2 regions of the Clostridium moutaii genome follow, and region 2 is predicted to be linked to the other one. Evidence: riboswitches for the same ligand, from Rfam matches in the RefSeq annotation. Region 2 holds a riboswitch; the other holds the start of a gene.
What was found. Region 2 has a riboswitch for lysine ahead of AB8U03_RS07010 (amino acid permease). Riboswitches for the same ligand answer to the same signal wherever they lie in the genome.
Positions count from the first base shown of each region.

Region 1 (8,011 bases), on a different contig from region 2:
ACCTTTAAAAAACGAAAGAGGAGGGGATTTTTTAACCAGTCTTAAGGTTATGGCAATAACCAGATTATTAATGCCAAATATCAATATTCCGGCCACTACAGCTATGGAAACGTTGAATCCTAGGGGAAGGACTATAGCTCTTGAAAGTGGAGCCAATGTAGTAATGCCAAATGTAACGGAAGGTGTATACAGAAAACTTTATGCTCTTTATCCAGGTAAGATCTGTACTGGTGATACTCCTGCACACTGTAAAAATTGTATAACCGGTAAGATAATTACCATAGGCAGAGTTATTTCTGCATCTAAGGGATTTAGAGTAAAAGCATAATGGAGAACCCATTATGCCTTTTGCTTTTTTTCATATTCTTTTAGTTTACTTAAAAATTTTTCACAGGTAATGCTTAGGGCATCTGAGTCTATATTTTCAAAATAATATTTTTCTAGATTGTCCTGGAGTTTTTTATTTGAAGACAATATAGATAAACTTTTATGGAGAAAAAGATAGAAATTTGTTTTGTCTTCCTCTACATCTGTCTTATTTATTTTACTGTAGTCAATTAAGTTATTCATATATATTTGTATGCCGTTAAATTGGGTTTTATTAATTTCATTGGAAGTTATAACAGCAGTATTTAACTGGGGCATTATAATGTGTTCTATTTTGTCTATTATGAGAGGATGGTGATATACCTCCACATATAGTCCTTTTTTTAAAGCTTCTTTATAAAGAGTTTTAAGAACCATTGTCTTTCCAGTACCGGGATCACCATTCAGTACATATACTTTATCCATATCGTTATATAGGGTATCTATAAAGGATACTATACCATTTTGAGTAAGGGCGGTGGCAAACAGATGCCTGCTTTCTCCCTGATTTTCCAGGCCCACGTCAGATAATATTTTTGATTCCAGATCTTCAATGGTTGTAGTCAGTTTTGAATAATCAACAGCAAGTTTGTTATAGTATCCCCAGTCTTCCTGCATAAGTTTTGCAGCTTTTATAAATCTATAGGATCTTTTGGAGGTATTTCTAATTTTTGTGCTGATACAATTTTCTTTTTCCATATACCTTTCAAAATTATTTTTATCTAAATTTTCCTCTAAATCTAATATTTCATATGGCAATGGAGAATCTATTGCATTTAATAGATTGCTATTTAACAATGCTATGTTCAATTTTTTTATAATTATTCCATCCAATAAATTTTCATCATAAGGACAATGATAACATTCTACATCATATCCATTTTTGTTAAAATACTCACTTATATTTTCCATTAGGGAGGATTTTAAAAGCATGGATTTGCTTTTTAAAAAGAATTTCTTTTTTAATGTTTTCTGATTTGTTATAAAGTCCAAAAACAGGTGAAATTCTTCCGAAGTATTTTCCCCTGTAAAGAAATGCTTTATTTTATCATTCATTATACACACTCCTACCTATTACAATCATTAATATAATATGCTAACACTTTTTATAGGTTCCACCTAAAGGATATAATATTGTTCCAATGTAATTTAAAAAAATAGTTGAAATCAGTAAATATTTATGATAAACTTAGAACAATTTAATAATTTAGCTACCTAGGGTAGAGGTGCTGTAATTAATAGTATTTGTTTTGAGTTGGCAGACATTTGAGAAATAAAGAAAGGAATTGCAGCCGAAAAATTAGTTTGGCAAAACTGATTTTGGCTTTGTATAGAATATGTGCAAAGTTGTCATTAAAATATTTATTTATTTTTAGTGGAGAGCTACAAAGGTGCACAACCATGTATGTTTGTACAGTATAGGTGTGTTCCTCTACTGTACTTATTTTTTATCCGATGACTGCCATTGTTAACATGACATCTATAGCTTTTTCAAAGTGAGGGGTGTTAGCAATGATACGACTCTGGATAAGTTCTTCTAGGGTTCAGGTACAGAAAGTATTCCTTATGAAACCTCATCTGAATCCAATAATCACTCGATAATAAAAGATTTTGGGAGGAGTATTATGGCAATTATTGTTCAAAAGTATGGAGGGAGTTCTGTAGGAACCCCGGAAAAGATAAAAACTGTGGCAAAGTCAGTAGTAAATAAAGTTAAGAATGGTAACAAATTGGTGGTTGTGGTATCAGCGATGGGAGATACTACAGATAATCTTATAACTCTTGCAAAGAAAATTACAGATAATCCAGATAAGAGAGAACTGGATGCACTTTTGTCCACTGGTGAGATGAGATCCTGTGCACTGCTTGCTATGGCAATTAAGGATTTGGGATACGATGCTGTAAGTTATACAGCCTATCAAATTAGGATAAAAACCAGTGGCCAGTACGGAAAATCTCTCATAGATGACATAGACGAAGATAAAATAAAGAAAGCTCTAAGCAATGGGAAAGTTGTAATTGCAGCCGGATTTCAGGGTATAAACCATGAAGGTGATGTTACTACCCTTGGAAGAGGAGGATCAGATACTACAGCAGTTGCCATAGCAGTGAAGTTAAATGGAACATGTGAAATTTATACCGATGTAGATGGAATATACAGTGTAGATCCCAGGGAATATAAAGATGCTAAAAAGCTGGACGAAATAGATTATGAGGAAATGCTTGAACTTTCAAGTCTGGGAGCCCAGGTCATGCATTCTAGATCTATAGAACTTGCGCAGAAATATAATATACCTGTATATGTGGGTTTAAGTAATAGTGATACAAGAGGAACAGTTATTAAGGGGGTAGATGATATGAATTTGGAAAGTAAGCCAGTAACAGGATTGGCTACTAGTGATGAGGATGTAGCAATTACGGTGAGAAATATTGACAATGATATAAATATTATTGCCAACTTGTTTGAAAAAATAGCCGACAAGAGGATAAATGTGGATATGATAAGTCAGACGGCACCTATAAATAACAGGGTAAATATATCTTTCACCATACCTAAAGATGATTTAAAGGAATGTTTAGGTATTTTAAAATCCTATTCAAATAATGAAGTACAAATTGATATAGATGAGGATATAACCAAATTCTCCATAGTTGGTATAGGGATGAAAACTACATCAGGAGTGGTTGCCAAGATGTTTAAATTATTTAGACAAAATGATATAACTGTAAAAATGATAACTACATCAGAAATAAGAATTACCTGTGCTATAAATCAGAAAGATAAAGTCAGGACAATAAATGTTATAGCCAAGGAATTCAACTTGTAATATTTATACAAAACTTTTAGGAGGAAACCAGTATGAGGTTATTTGGAAATATGGAAGTTAAAAATAATGTTTTATATATTGGTGGAGTAAGTGCAGAACAACTGGTAAAAAAGTTTAAAACTCCTCTTTATGTAATAGACGAAAACTTTGTCAGAGATAAATGCAGAAGGTATTATAGAGCTTTTGAGGCAGATAAAAATAATAAGATAACCTATGCTGGAAAGGCCTTTTTAACTTTAGCCATGTGCAATATAATAGACAGTGAGGGATTACATTTAGATGTAGTATCAGGTGGAGAACTTTATACCGCTTTAAAAAGTGGTTTTCCCATGGAAAAGATTTATTTTCATGGAAATAATAAAACACCCGAAGAAATTGAAATGGGAGTAAATTTTGGAGTGGGCAGATTTGTAATAGACAATCTCTGTGAAATGGAGAAAATAAATCTTTTGGCACAAAAAAAGGATGTAGTGCAAAAGGTGCTGCTCAGGGTAACTCCAGGTATAGAAGCTCACACCCATGATTATATAAAGACAGGACAGGTTGATTCAAAATTTGGATTTACCATGTTAAAGGGTGAAACCATGGATATGATAAAAAAGGCAATGAGTATGCCTAACTTAAAGTTTGTAGGTATCCACTGTCATATAGGTTCTGAAATATTTGAAATAAAACCCTATGAGGATGAAGTTGAAATCATGCTTAAACTGGTTAGAAAAATAAAAGATGAAACAGGTTATGAAGTGGAAGAATTAAATTTGGGTGGAGGATTTGGAATATATTACAGTGAAGGTGATAAACCCAAACCCATAGAAGATTTTTGTGGTATTATATTGGAAAGTGCAAGGTTAAAGTCAAAAGAACTTAACATAAAACTTCCATCTTTAACAATAGAACCGGGCAGATCCATAATAGGTAATGCCGGAACAACTCTTTATACTATAGGAGCTATAAAAGAAATTCCCGGCATAAGAAAATATGTATTTGTAGATGGAGGTATGGCAGATAATATAAGACCTGCCCTTTACAGCGCCAATTATGAATGTGCTATAGCAAATAAAGTGCGCAGCGGTTATGAAGAAGCTGTAACCATAGGTGGAAAATGCTGCGAGTCCGGAGATATATTAATAAAGGATGTAAAACTCCCGGTAGCTAAAACAGGGGATATCCTGGCTGTAGCTTCTACAGGGGCATATGGATATTCCATGGCAAGCAATTACAATAAGATTCCAATTCCAGCAGTGGTTCTGGTAAAAGATGGAGAGGCAAGGCCAATTGTTAGAAGACAGAGTTTTGATGAAATAATAGAGAATGAAATAATGGTTTAATTTAAATCTATCCTATCTGTGAATTAATATTTTGTGTTTTATTGGAAACAATAAGTATTACACAATTCTTTTTCACAGGAAAGGATGGATTTTTTTATGCTTTATATTATAGGTATGGCTGTAATCATATTACTTGTGATAATTTATAAAAATTTAGATAAATGTCGTAACGTAAGCGATAATGTGGGGGATGATATTTCTTCTTTCAATGTAAGCAGAGAAGAATTAAAAAAACATGCTAGGAAAATATCCATTGTTCCAGCAGCTGACAGAAAAGGAAGCTGCAAGAAAAAGCTAATGCGGAGTTTGGATAAAGAGTATAAGAACATTTTAAGTGGACGTAGTTTTTTTGAGGATGAAATCAAAAGAAGAATAGAAATAGCACCCTGTGCTGAATGGCTTTTGGATAATTTATATTTGATAAAAAAGGAATACAAGGATATAAAGGCCAATATGCCGGAAAGCTATTACAGAGAGCTGCCAATAATAACAGAAGGTATTATGAAAGGGTATCCCCGAATATATTATATTGCCAAAGAAATGTTGTCACATACCTATGGTACTGTGGATGAAGACACTATAGAAGACTTTATAAATGCATATGAGGAAAATACAATATTGAAAAATTGTGAGCTTTGGGCTCTGCCCATAATGATAAGAATAGCTTTAATCCAAAATATCAGCAATATAACAAAAGATATAATTTTTATGCAAAAAGAGAGGAATAGGGCTGAAACTGCAGCAGAGAAAATTATAAATTCCGGAGAAAATGTAAATAATGGGATAGAAGAGTTAAAGGAAGAAAAAATCAGGTTTACATCTCATTTTACAGAAAAGTTTATAAGAATATTAAGAGATAATTTTATAGAAGATGCTAGGGTATACAACTGGATAGATGAAGAATTAGATAAAAGAGATAGAACTGTTAAGAGAATGGTAAATATTGATCACCAGAAACAGGGAATATATCAGGTCTCAATGGAAAACTTTATTAATGGTATAAGAGAGATAGGTGCCCTAAACTGGAAAGAAAATTTTGAACATCTCAGTTATGTAGAACAGATTCTAGAAAGGGATCCTGCAGGAACCTATGGCAGAATGGACTTTTACTCAAGGGATTATTATAGGCATAGAGTAGAGAAATTATCCAAGGCCATAAATGTGCCGGAATCATTTATAGCAAAAAAGGTATTGGAATGTGCTGAAGAAGCTTCTAAATCTGGAGAAGAGTATGAGAAACATGTAGGTTATTACTTAATGGATGAAGGCAGGGATTGTTTAAAGAAAAAGATAAAATGCAGTGGTGAGGAATATAAGGAAATTGATTTTAAAATTACAAATAATATAACTGCAGACTTTTATATAGGAACCATAGTGTCTGGAACCATTTTTCTAGATGCACTGATAACAGGAATAAATTTTTATTTGGAAAATTTATCTTTATGGCAATACATAATAGAGGCAATTGTGCTTTTAATACCAAGCAGTGAGATATTTTTATCCATATTCAACTGGAGCATAAATAGACTTTCAGAACCAAGGTTTATACCAAAAATGGAATTTAAACAAGGTATACCGGAAGAATTCAGTACCGCAGTGGTAATACCTGCACTTACAAGTGATGAGCGTAGGATAAGGGATCTTATAAGTGACATGGAAGTATATTATCTGGCAAATAAAGAGGAAAACCTATATTTTGTACTTCTTGAAGATTTTAAGGATGATATTAGAGAGGAAGATGATAAAGATAAATCCATAGTGAGCACTGCATTGCATGAAGTAAAAAAACTCAATAAAAAATATGGTTGTCAGGGAAAAGATAAATTCTATTTTTTAAGCAGACATAGAAAATATAATGAAAAGGAAGAAAAGTGGATCGGATGGGAAAGAAAACGTGGCAAATTAATGGAGTTCAATTCACTGATAAGGGGAGATAATACTACAAGTTATGAGGTTATAAGTGGGGATATAAAAAATTTGTATAAGGTGAAATATGTAATAACTCTGGATGCAGATACTATAATTCCTAAAGATACAGCCAAATTACTCATAGGAGCTATGGCGCATCCTTTAAATCTGCCCTATCTGGATAATAAAAAGATAATAAGGGGTCATGGATTAATGCAGCCAAGAGTAAGTGTAGGTGTGTTGAGTGCAAATAAGACTTTGTATTCAAGCATTTTTTCCGGCCAGACTGGCATAGATGTATATACTACGGCTATTTCTGATGTATATGAAGATCTGTTTGATGAAGGAATATTTACAGGTAAGGGAATTTATGATGTGGATGTATTTAATAAGGTTTTAAAAGATGAAATACCTGAAAATACTGTGTTAAGTCATGATCTATTGGAAGGATCCTATGTAAGGGCTGCTCTTGTAACGGATGTAGAGCTTATAGACGGATATCCGGCCTATTATGATTCCAGCTGCAAAAGACTGCACAGATGGGTCAGGGGCGATTGGCAATTAATACCTTGGATTTTCAAGAAAAGATCTTTGAATAAATTATCCAGATGGAAAATATTTGACAATTTAAGAAGAAGTGTGGTATCTCCAGGTATAATAATACTCATTATAATAGCCTTAACTGTATTTCAAAGTCCGGATAATCTGTTGATTGTAGCATTGATTTCATTGTTATGCCCTATATTTTTTGATGTATCGGAAACCGTAGTATGTCCTGCAGAGGGAGTAAGCTTTTCAGGAAAAATAGGGAATTTTAAAAATGCAGTGGAACAATTTTTTCTCATATTAAGTTTCTTACCTTATCAGGCCTATTTAATGCTGGATGCTATCATAAGAACAATTTACAGGGTATTTATAAGTAAAAAATACTTGCTTCAATGGCAAACCGCAGCGGACACAGAAGCAGCTTCCACAAAAACATTTAAAGGTTATCTGAAATCAATGTGGGTATGCAGTGTTACCGGGGTGGTTATAGCTCTACTAGCCTTTAGAAATCATGTAGATACTGCACTTTTTATGCTGCCCTCTTGTATAATTTGGTTTTTTGCACCTTGGGCAGCATTTAATGTAAGCAAGGAAGAAAAAGATAATGAAAAAATAAAGATGAAATATGAAGAAAAAGAACTGTTGAGGAGGTTGAGTAGAGAAACCTGGGCCTATTTTGAGGATTTCATGCTGCCGGAAAATAATTGGCTTCCACCTGATAATTATCAAGAGAAACCTTATAAGGGTATAGCTTATAGAACATCTCCAACTAATATGGCTATGGGGATTACCTCAAATATAGTAGCTTATGATTTGGGATATATTGGGATAAAGGAACTTCAATACAGACTTGAAAATATAATTTTAAATATGGAATCATTGGAAAAATATAAGGGACATTTTTATAATTGGTATGATATAAAAACGAAAAGCCCCCTTCAACCTAAATATATATCTACAGTGGACAGTGGAAATCTGGTGGGATATATGTGGCTTACGGAGGAAGCCCTGGAGGAATACATTAGTTATCCCCTT
Region 1 covers NZ_JBGEWD010000004.1:194,342-202,352, reverse strand. Annotated here, with positions in the region: gene hydE ([FeFe] hydrogenase H-cluster radical SAM maturase HydE) at 1-328, shown strand, start outside; gene AB8U03_RS06415 (ATPase) at 340-1,422, opposite strand; lysine riboswitch at 1,580-1,760, shown strand; gene AB8U03_RS06410 (aspartate kinase) at 1,992-3,194, shown strand; gene lysA (diaminopimelate decarboxylase) at 3,227-4,522, shown strand; gene AB8U03_RS06400 (GH36-type glycosyl hydrolase domain-containing protein) at 4,619-8,011, shown strand, end outside.
Region 1: it holds a riboswitch for lysine, as region 2 does, so the genes downstream of both, AB8U03_RS06410 (aspartate kinase) here and AB8U03_RS07010 (amino acid permease) in region 2, are expected to answer to the same signal.

Region 2 (8,011 bases):
TTGAGCAAAGTGTCAGGAATTAAACATAGTATAACAGCATATGAGAAGATTATACATATGATATGCAGAGAAAAATTTAAATGTACTTATTTAAATTCTTTAAAAGAAATACTTTTTAAAGGAGAAAAAACTTCCGTTAATGCTGAGAAAAATATATATGATCTGAATAAAATTGCAGATAACATATCTCAACGTCAAAATATGCTATATATTGTATTGAATATATTTTTATTGTGGGATTATCAATGTATGTTTGCTTTTGAAAAGTGGAAGGGAAAAAATGGGAAATTGATTTATGACTGGATTGAAGTGGTGGGAAAATTTGAAATGTTAAATAGTCTTGCCATTATAGCTTTTGATCATCCCAATTGGGTTATTCCTGAAATCTTAGATATTCCTCTTGTGTTTAAGGCAAATTCCATGGCACATCCTCTTCTTGGGGAAAGAGCGGTATGCAATGATTTGACTTTAAAAAAACCTTCCAGTATAGTGCTCATTACAGGATCAAATATGTCGGGAAAGAGCACCCTTTTGAGGACTGCAGGTATAAATTTAGTGCTGGCATATGCAGGTGCCCCGGTTTGTGCAAAAAAATTCAGCTGTTCCATAATGAGTATTTATACCTGTATGAGGATAAGTGATAATATGGAAGAAAATGTTTCTTCTTTTTATGGTGAAATACTTAGAATAAAGCAGATTGTAGAAGCTTGCAACAGAGGAGAACAGGTATTTTTTCTTTTGGACGAGATATTTAAAGGTACTAATTCCATTGACAGACACTTGGGGGCTAAAATTTTAATAAAAAATTTAGAAGCTGCAAAAACCTGTGGAATGGTATCCACCCATGATTTAGAATTAGCTGAAATGGAAAATGAAAGCGGCGGCAGAATAAAAAATTATCATTTTAAAGAATTTTATGAAGATGGGAAAATTAGATTTGATTATAAACTGAGATCTGGAGTTTCAAGTACTAGAAATGCACTTTATTTAATGAAAATGGCAGGCATAGATGTAGGGGTATCACTGCAGTAGTGATACCCCTTCCATTGCATTCTGAAATATTAAAATTGTTCTACGAATAACTCAAAATATGATTGAGGATGTGCGCAAGCAGGACAAGTTGTAGGTGCAGATGTTCCTTCATAGATATATCCGCAATTATTGCATTTCCATTTATATACCTTGTCCTTTTTAAATACAGTACCATCTTCTACATTTTTGAGTAAAGCTAGATATCTTTCTTCATGATGTTTTTCAACTTCAGCTATTTTTCTAAAAACAGTTGCTATAGCATGGAATCCCTCTTTATCTGCTGTGCCGGCAAACGAAGGATAGAGCTGAGACCATTCTTCATTTTCTCCATTTGCTGCTGCCTTGAGAATAGTTTTAGTGTCTCCTAAAGCAACTGGATAAGAAGCGTTTATCTCTACAGCTTGGCCCTGTAAATCTTCATTTAAAAATTTAAAAAATCTCTTGGCATGTTCTCTTTCATTTTCAGCAGTTTCTAAAAATATGTTTGAAATTTGAACATAACCTTCTTTTTTTGCAGTAGATGAATAATAAGTGTATCTATTTCTTGCCTGAGATTCTCCTGCAAAAGCTTTCATTAAGTTTTCAGCGGTTTTTGTACCTTTTAAAGATGCCATAAAAATTACCTCCTGATAAATAATATAATTTAATACTTTGTTCTATATAATATAATATATTAATTCCAGTATATATTCAATGTAATTTTAACAAAATGATTGAGGAACATGAAGATATAGCTTATTGTAAAGTTAAAAAAATAAAAATATATTGACTAATTTTAAATTTTAGTTCATAATATTTATCATAAGTGAATAACTGAGGTAGAGGTGCGAAATTTAAGAGTAAAGTTGTGGAGTTAAGCACGTTGAAGCAACTTGAAAGGAAATTTTGCCGAAGTATTCAGCTAATGTTTTAATGCTGAATAACTGGATTTGTACAGAATATGTACAAAGCTGTCACAATATTTTAGTTTGTGGAGAGCTATCATTCATTGTAGGATTAATATTTTTTTATATTTATTACCTTGAGTGTACTCTCAAGGTAATTTTTATGCTCATCTTAGTTAGTTCACTTATGGGAACTTAAAAACCCATAAGGAGGAAGAAAAATGCAAAATGTAGCAAAGCAAAGTAATGAAAACACGTATAAGCTTAAAAGAGGGCTTAAAGCAAGGCATTTAAATATGATTGCCATGGGAGGAGCTATTGGAACAGGTATATTTTTGGCATTGGGAGCCACTATCAAACAGGCAGGACCAGGAGGTGCATTGGTAGCTTATGGCTGCATAGGAGTTATGGTATATTTTTTAATGACCAGCTTAGGAGAAATGGCTACGTATATGCCGGATTCAGGTTCTTTCGGTACCTATGCCACTAAATTCGTGGATCCGGCTTTAGGTTTCGCATTGGGATGGAACTATTGGTACAATTGGGCCATAACTGTGGCAGCTGAGATGGTGGCAGGAGCTCTTATAATGAAATACTGGTTTCCAGGTGTACCTGCTATTATATGGAGCATATGTTTTTTGGCTTTAATAGTTGGGCTTAATTTATTATCTGCAAAAGCTTATGGAGAATCGGAATTTTGGTTTGCAGGTATTAAGGTTTTAACAGTTATTGTGTTTTTAATAGTTGGTATAGCAACTATTTTGGGTATATTTAATGGAAAACCAGTTGGATTGAGAAATTTTACAGTTGGAGAAGCCCCCTTTGTAGGTGGATTTAAATCTATATTTCTGGTATTTTTAATTGCAGGCTTTTCCTTTCAAGGTACGGAACTTGTAGGTATAGCAGCAGGGGAAAGTGAAAATCCGGAGAAAACTATACCAAAGGCAATTAACACTATATTTTGGAGAATATTATTGTTTTATATAGGTACAATATTTGTAGTAGGAGCTTTAATTCCATATATGAATGCAGGTGTTAATACAAGTCCCTTTACCCTGGTATTTGAAAGAGCTGGTGTTGCAGGAGCGGCTTCTCTTATGAATGCCATTATATTGACTTCAGTATTGTCTGCAGGAAATTCTGGAATGTATGCTTCCAGTAGGATGTTATATTCTATGGCTAAGGATAAAAAGGCTCCTGCCTGGCTGGGCAAGGTTAATTCAAGGGGAGTTCCTATAAATTCACTGATACTTACTACGATAGTGGCATCTGCTTGTTTTCTTACAGGGCTTTATGCAGAAACTACAGTTTATGTGTGGCTGGTAGCAGCTTCAGGACTGGCAGGATTCGTAGCTTGGCTCGGAATAGCACTTTGTCACTACCGTTTTAGAAAGGCTTATACTGCTCAAAAACGTGATTTTAGCAAGTTGAAATATAAGGCTAAACTATTTCCATTGGGACCTATAATAGCATTGGCACTTTGTATTATAGTTATTTTAGGACAGGGTATTACTTATTTTGAATCCAGTAAAATAGATTGGAGCGGAGTAATTTCATCTTATATAGGTCTTCCATTATTTGGAGGATTGTGGTTATGGTATAAGAAGAAATATCACACCGCTGTGGTAAAATTGGAAAAGGTGGATTTTGACAGCATTGAAAATGATATGAAATCCTTAAAATAATATGGTGAAAATTGAATTGCCAGAGAGAAAACTTGGTGCTCTCTGGCAGTTTTTATTTTAAATCAAGTATTTCATCGTATCAGCATATGGAGACCATTGTAAATTAAGGTAGTGCACAAGCATATTATAAAAGCAGTTAACAATGGAATTAGTGCCGAGAACATCATCCATTTTACACTTCCCGTTTCTTTTTTTATGGTAAGGAGAGTAGTGGCACAAGGCCAATGGAGCAAACTAAACAACATGGTGTTTAAAGCTGTAAGATATGTCCAACCATGACTTAAAAAAATTTGCTTTAAAGATAGGATGCTGTCAACGTTCACCATTGTATTTGTAGATAAATATAACATAAGTAAGATTGGGAGTACTATTTCATTTGCAGGAAGACCAAGTATAAAGGCCATTAATATACACCCGTCCAGACCTATAAACTTGCCTAAGGGATTTAGAAACATAACAACATGATTTATTATACTGGTATTTCCAACATATATATTTGAAAGTATCCATATTACTGCTCCCGCTGGTGCTGCCACAATTACTGCTCTCCATAGTACAAATATAGTTCTGTCTATTATAGAAGTATAAATTACCCTTCCTATTTGAGGCTTTCTGTAAGGGGGAAGTTCTAAAGTGAACGTAGATGAAACACCTTTTAATATGGTTTTTGAAAGCAGATAGGATATGGCTAAGGTTACAGCTATACCAAACAGTATAAGCAGTGTAATGACTACAGCAGGAATTATTTTGGAAAATCCGAAGGTTGAAACGAAAAATAAGGAGGATATTACTATCAGTGTAGGAAACCTTCCATTACATGGAACAAAGTTGTTTGTAATAGTGGCTATGAGTTTTTCCCTTGGAGAGTCTATTATCCTGCAGCCTATTACTCCAGCAGCATTACATCCAAGTCCCATACACATGGTGAGACATTGTTTGCCGTGAGCGCAGGCTTTTTTAAAAAGATGATCCAGGTTAAATGCAACTCTAGGCAGATATCCAACATCTTCAAGTAAGGTAAACAGTGGAAAGAAAATAGCCATAGGAGGAAGCATTACGGATATAACCCAGGCTGAAGTTCTGTAAATTCCTAAAACCAATATGCCATACAGCCAATTTGGGGCATTAATCTGAGTAAACCATTTAGTCAATATATCTTCAAATCCAAATAATAGTTTAGATAGAATATCAGAAGGTAGATTTGCCCCTTTTATTGTTATCCATAGAATAGCACATAGCATCAGGAGCATAAGAGGTATTCCATATTTTTTTGAAGTTATTATAGCATCAGGGTTAATGCTCTTATGGATGCTTTTACCGCTTATTTTAATATAATTTGATTTTATGGATTCTGCTAATTTATAATTTTGTTCTGTTATATAATCCCGCATATTTTCTTTATCCATATCTTTGCACAATTCATCTGCAAATTTTTTTAAAGAATACAGAGCACTTTTGTCAAGATACTTGCTCATGGAATTAATCATACTTTCGTTTCCATCCATAAGTCTTATGGAAAGCCACCTGGAGTTTATATCTGGAAAGGTTTCTTTTACCACGTGTTCTATTTTATTTATGGTATTTTCTATGTTTTCATTATATATTATAGGATTGTAATTTAATTTGATTTTATTTGACGCGGTGTTATATATAGCTTCTTTTAATTCTTCTATACCTATGTTGTTTCTGGCAGCAGACATGATTACTGGAATCCCAAGCCTTTTTTCTATGGATTTACCATCTATGATTATATTTTTTTTCTTTGCTTCATCTACCAGGTTTATGCATAGTATTATATTGGTGGTGATCTCCATTACCTGGAATACCAAATTTAAGTTCCTCTCTAAACAGGTGGCATCTGTAATTACGGCTATGGCATCAGGATTCCCAAAACATATAAAATCCCTTGCTACTGTTTCCTCGGTAGAGGATGCAAATATAGAATAGGTGCCGGGTAAATCAACAATTAAAAAATCTCTATCTTTATATTTATAATTTCCACGGGCATTTACTACAGTTTTACCGGGCCAATTGCCTGTATGTTGATGAAGACCTGTAAGAGAATTAAAAATAGTGCTTTTACCAGTGTTGGGGTTTCCTGCCAGTGCTATTACAAAAGTTTTTTCTTTAGTTTCTATATTAAATGTATCTTTAAGGGATTTGTTTCTCGTGGATTCAAAAGTTAGGCCCATACTATTCTCCTTTATAATATTGATTAAATTTTATTTGCTGTATAGCTATTAGGGAAGCTTCTTCCTTTCTAAGGGCAATTAAGGTATCTCTAATTTTATATACAGTTAGATTATCACTAGGTCCTTTTAATATCACTTCAATTAAAGTTCCTTTTGTAATACCAAGTGCCATCATTCTTTCTCTAAGCAGATTTTTGGAAAAAAGCTGTTTCACCACTACTGTTTTACCCACGTTTACATGACAAAGCTTTTCCATTTTGATTCCTCCTTAAAAGGGATTATAAAAATATGAAATTATTTCCCCAGACTAAAAATATTAGTTTAGATTAAAATTGGGTTCAATATTAATGTATGAAAGGTAAAAATAATGGTGATAGCAAATTTTATGTAAGTATTAAAATTGGACCTTACACAAAATAATTGACTTAAATGTATTAATGTGATATTATAACCCTGTAATTTAAATTTGAGCAAAGCACTAGGAATTAATATTGAAAATATCATATTTTAAAGAAAGTTTTGGAATTTTATATTGTTTAATATAATATAAAGAAAATTTTTATATAATAACAGGGTGAGTAGGGACTGCAGAAGTGAGCTTCTGCCTCTGTAATAGAGGTGGGGGCTTTTTGGTTTAAACAAATAGTAAAATATATATTTTACACAAATTATATATTCATTAACTATAATTATAATAATGAAAAAAATTTTAGCAATTGTTATAATCTGGAGGTGAAAAACATTGGATACTATACTTAAACTTGTTAATCTGATAAAAATATTTAATAATCAAAAGGTAATAAAAAATATTTCCATAGATATTAAAAGAGGTGAATTTTTAACTATTCTAGGGCCTAGCGGTTGTGGGAAGACTACTACACTTAGAATGATTGCAGGATTTGAAAAACCTACTAGTGGAAACATCCTATTAGATGGACAACACATAGAAAATAAAGAACCCTATGAATTAAACATCAATACTGTTTTCCAGAATTACGCCCTTTTTCCCCATATGAATGTGTATAACAATATAGCCTATGGACTTAAGATCAAGAAATTTAAGAGGACAGAAATAAAAAAACGTGTAACTAAAATGCTAGAGCTTGTACAACTTAATAATTATGAAAAGAGAATGCCAAGCCAGTTAAGTGGTGGTCAAAAACAAAGGGTGGCAATTGCAAGAGCACTTATAAATAACCCTAAAATATTGCTTCTGGATGAACCTTTAGGGGCATTGGATTTTAAACTCAGAAAAAAAATGCAAATGGAATTAAAATTTCTTCAGCAAAAATTAGGTATAACTTTTATATATGTAACCCATGATCAAGAAGAGGCTCTTAATATATCTGATCGAATAGTTATAATGAATGCTGGAGTTATAGAACAGTTAGGTGATGCTAGAGATATATATGAAAGGCCCAAAACCAAGTTTGTGGCAAGCTTCATAGGTGAATCCAATTTGTTTGATTCAACAGTAGAAAATATTTTTGGAGATAAGGCTTTATTGAAAACAAAAAATTCAAAAATAGTTGCAAACAATAAATCATTGGAAGTGGAGGATGAAGTCTGTATACTGGTTAGACCGGAAAATATCAAGTATTCTCTAAGAAGTGTTGAGCATTTTAGTCTTAAAGCAGTAGTTAAAGAAAATATGTATTTAGGATCTAATATAAGAACCACTTTTGTTTTGGAGGATGGAAGAAAGGTAACTTCAATTAATTATAATAAAAATTTGGAGGTGCCAAAGATAGATGAACCTGTTTGGATATACTGGGATCCGCAGGATGCCGTAATAATAAACCCAAAAAGAGAAGACAATAAATTGGAGGCAGGGGAAAAGGTGATGGTGAGTTGAGAACTGAAAGTAAATCCACGCATGGAAGAAATATAATTAAAAGATGGATTCCAAATTTTGAAAAGAATTTTTTTATACTTCCCATTTCTATCTGGATGATATTTTTTATGGCAGTTCCCATTTTGTATATTGTATTCATAAGTTTTCTTCAAAGGGGAGTAAATGGGGGTATAGATTTTACATTTTCTGTGGAAAATTATAAAAGAATTATATCTCCTCTTTATTTTAAAGTATTTTTTGATTCTATATCCATTGCGTTTATAACTACACTGTGCACATTGGTTCTAGGATATCCTTTTGCGTATCTGGTGGTGAAAATACCAAAGAGATTTCGTATACTGGCGATAATGTTAATAATTATTC
Region 2 covers NZ_JBGEWD010000005.1:99,676-107,686, forward strand. Annotated here, with positions in the region: gene AB8U03_RS07000 (MutS-related protein) at 1-1,032, shown strand, start outside; gene rbr (rubrerythrin) at 1,062-1,646, opposite strand; lysine riboswitch at 1,844-2,021, shown strand; gene AB8U03_RS07010 (amino acid permease) at 2,138-3,601, shown strand; gene feoB (ferrous iron transport protein B) at 3,673-5,793, opposite strand; gene AB8U03_RS07020 (FeoA family protein) at 5,795-6,049, opposite strand; gene AB8U03_RS07025 (ABC transporter ATP-binding protein) at 6,536-7,648, shown strand; gene AB8U03_RS07030 (ABC transporter permease) at 7,645-8,011, shown strand, end outside.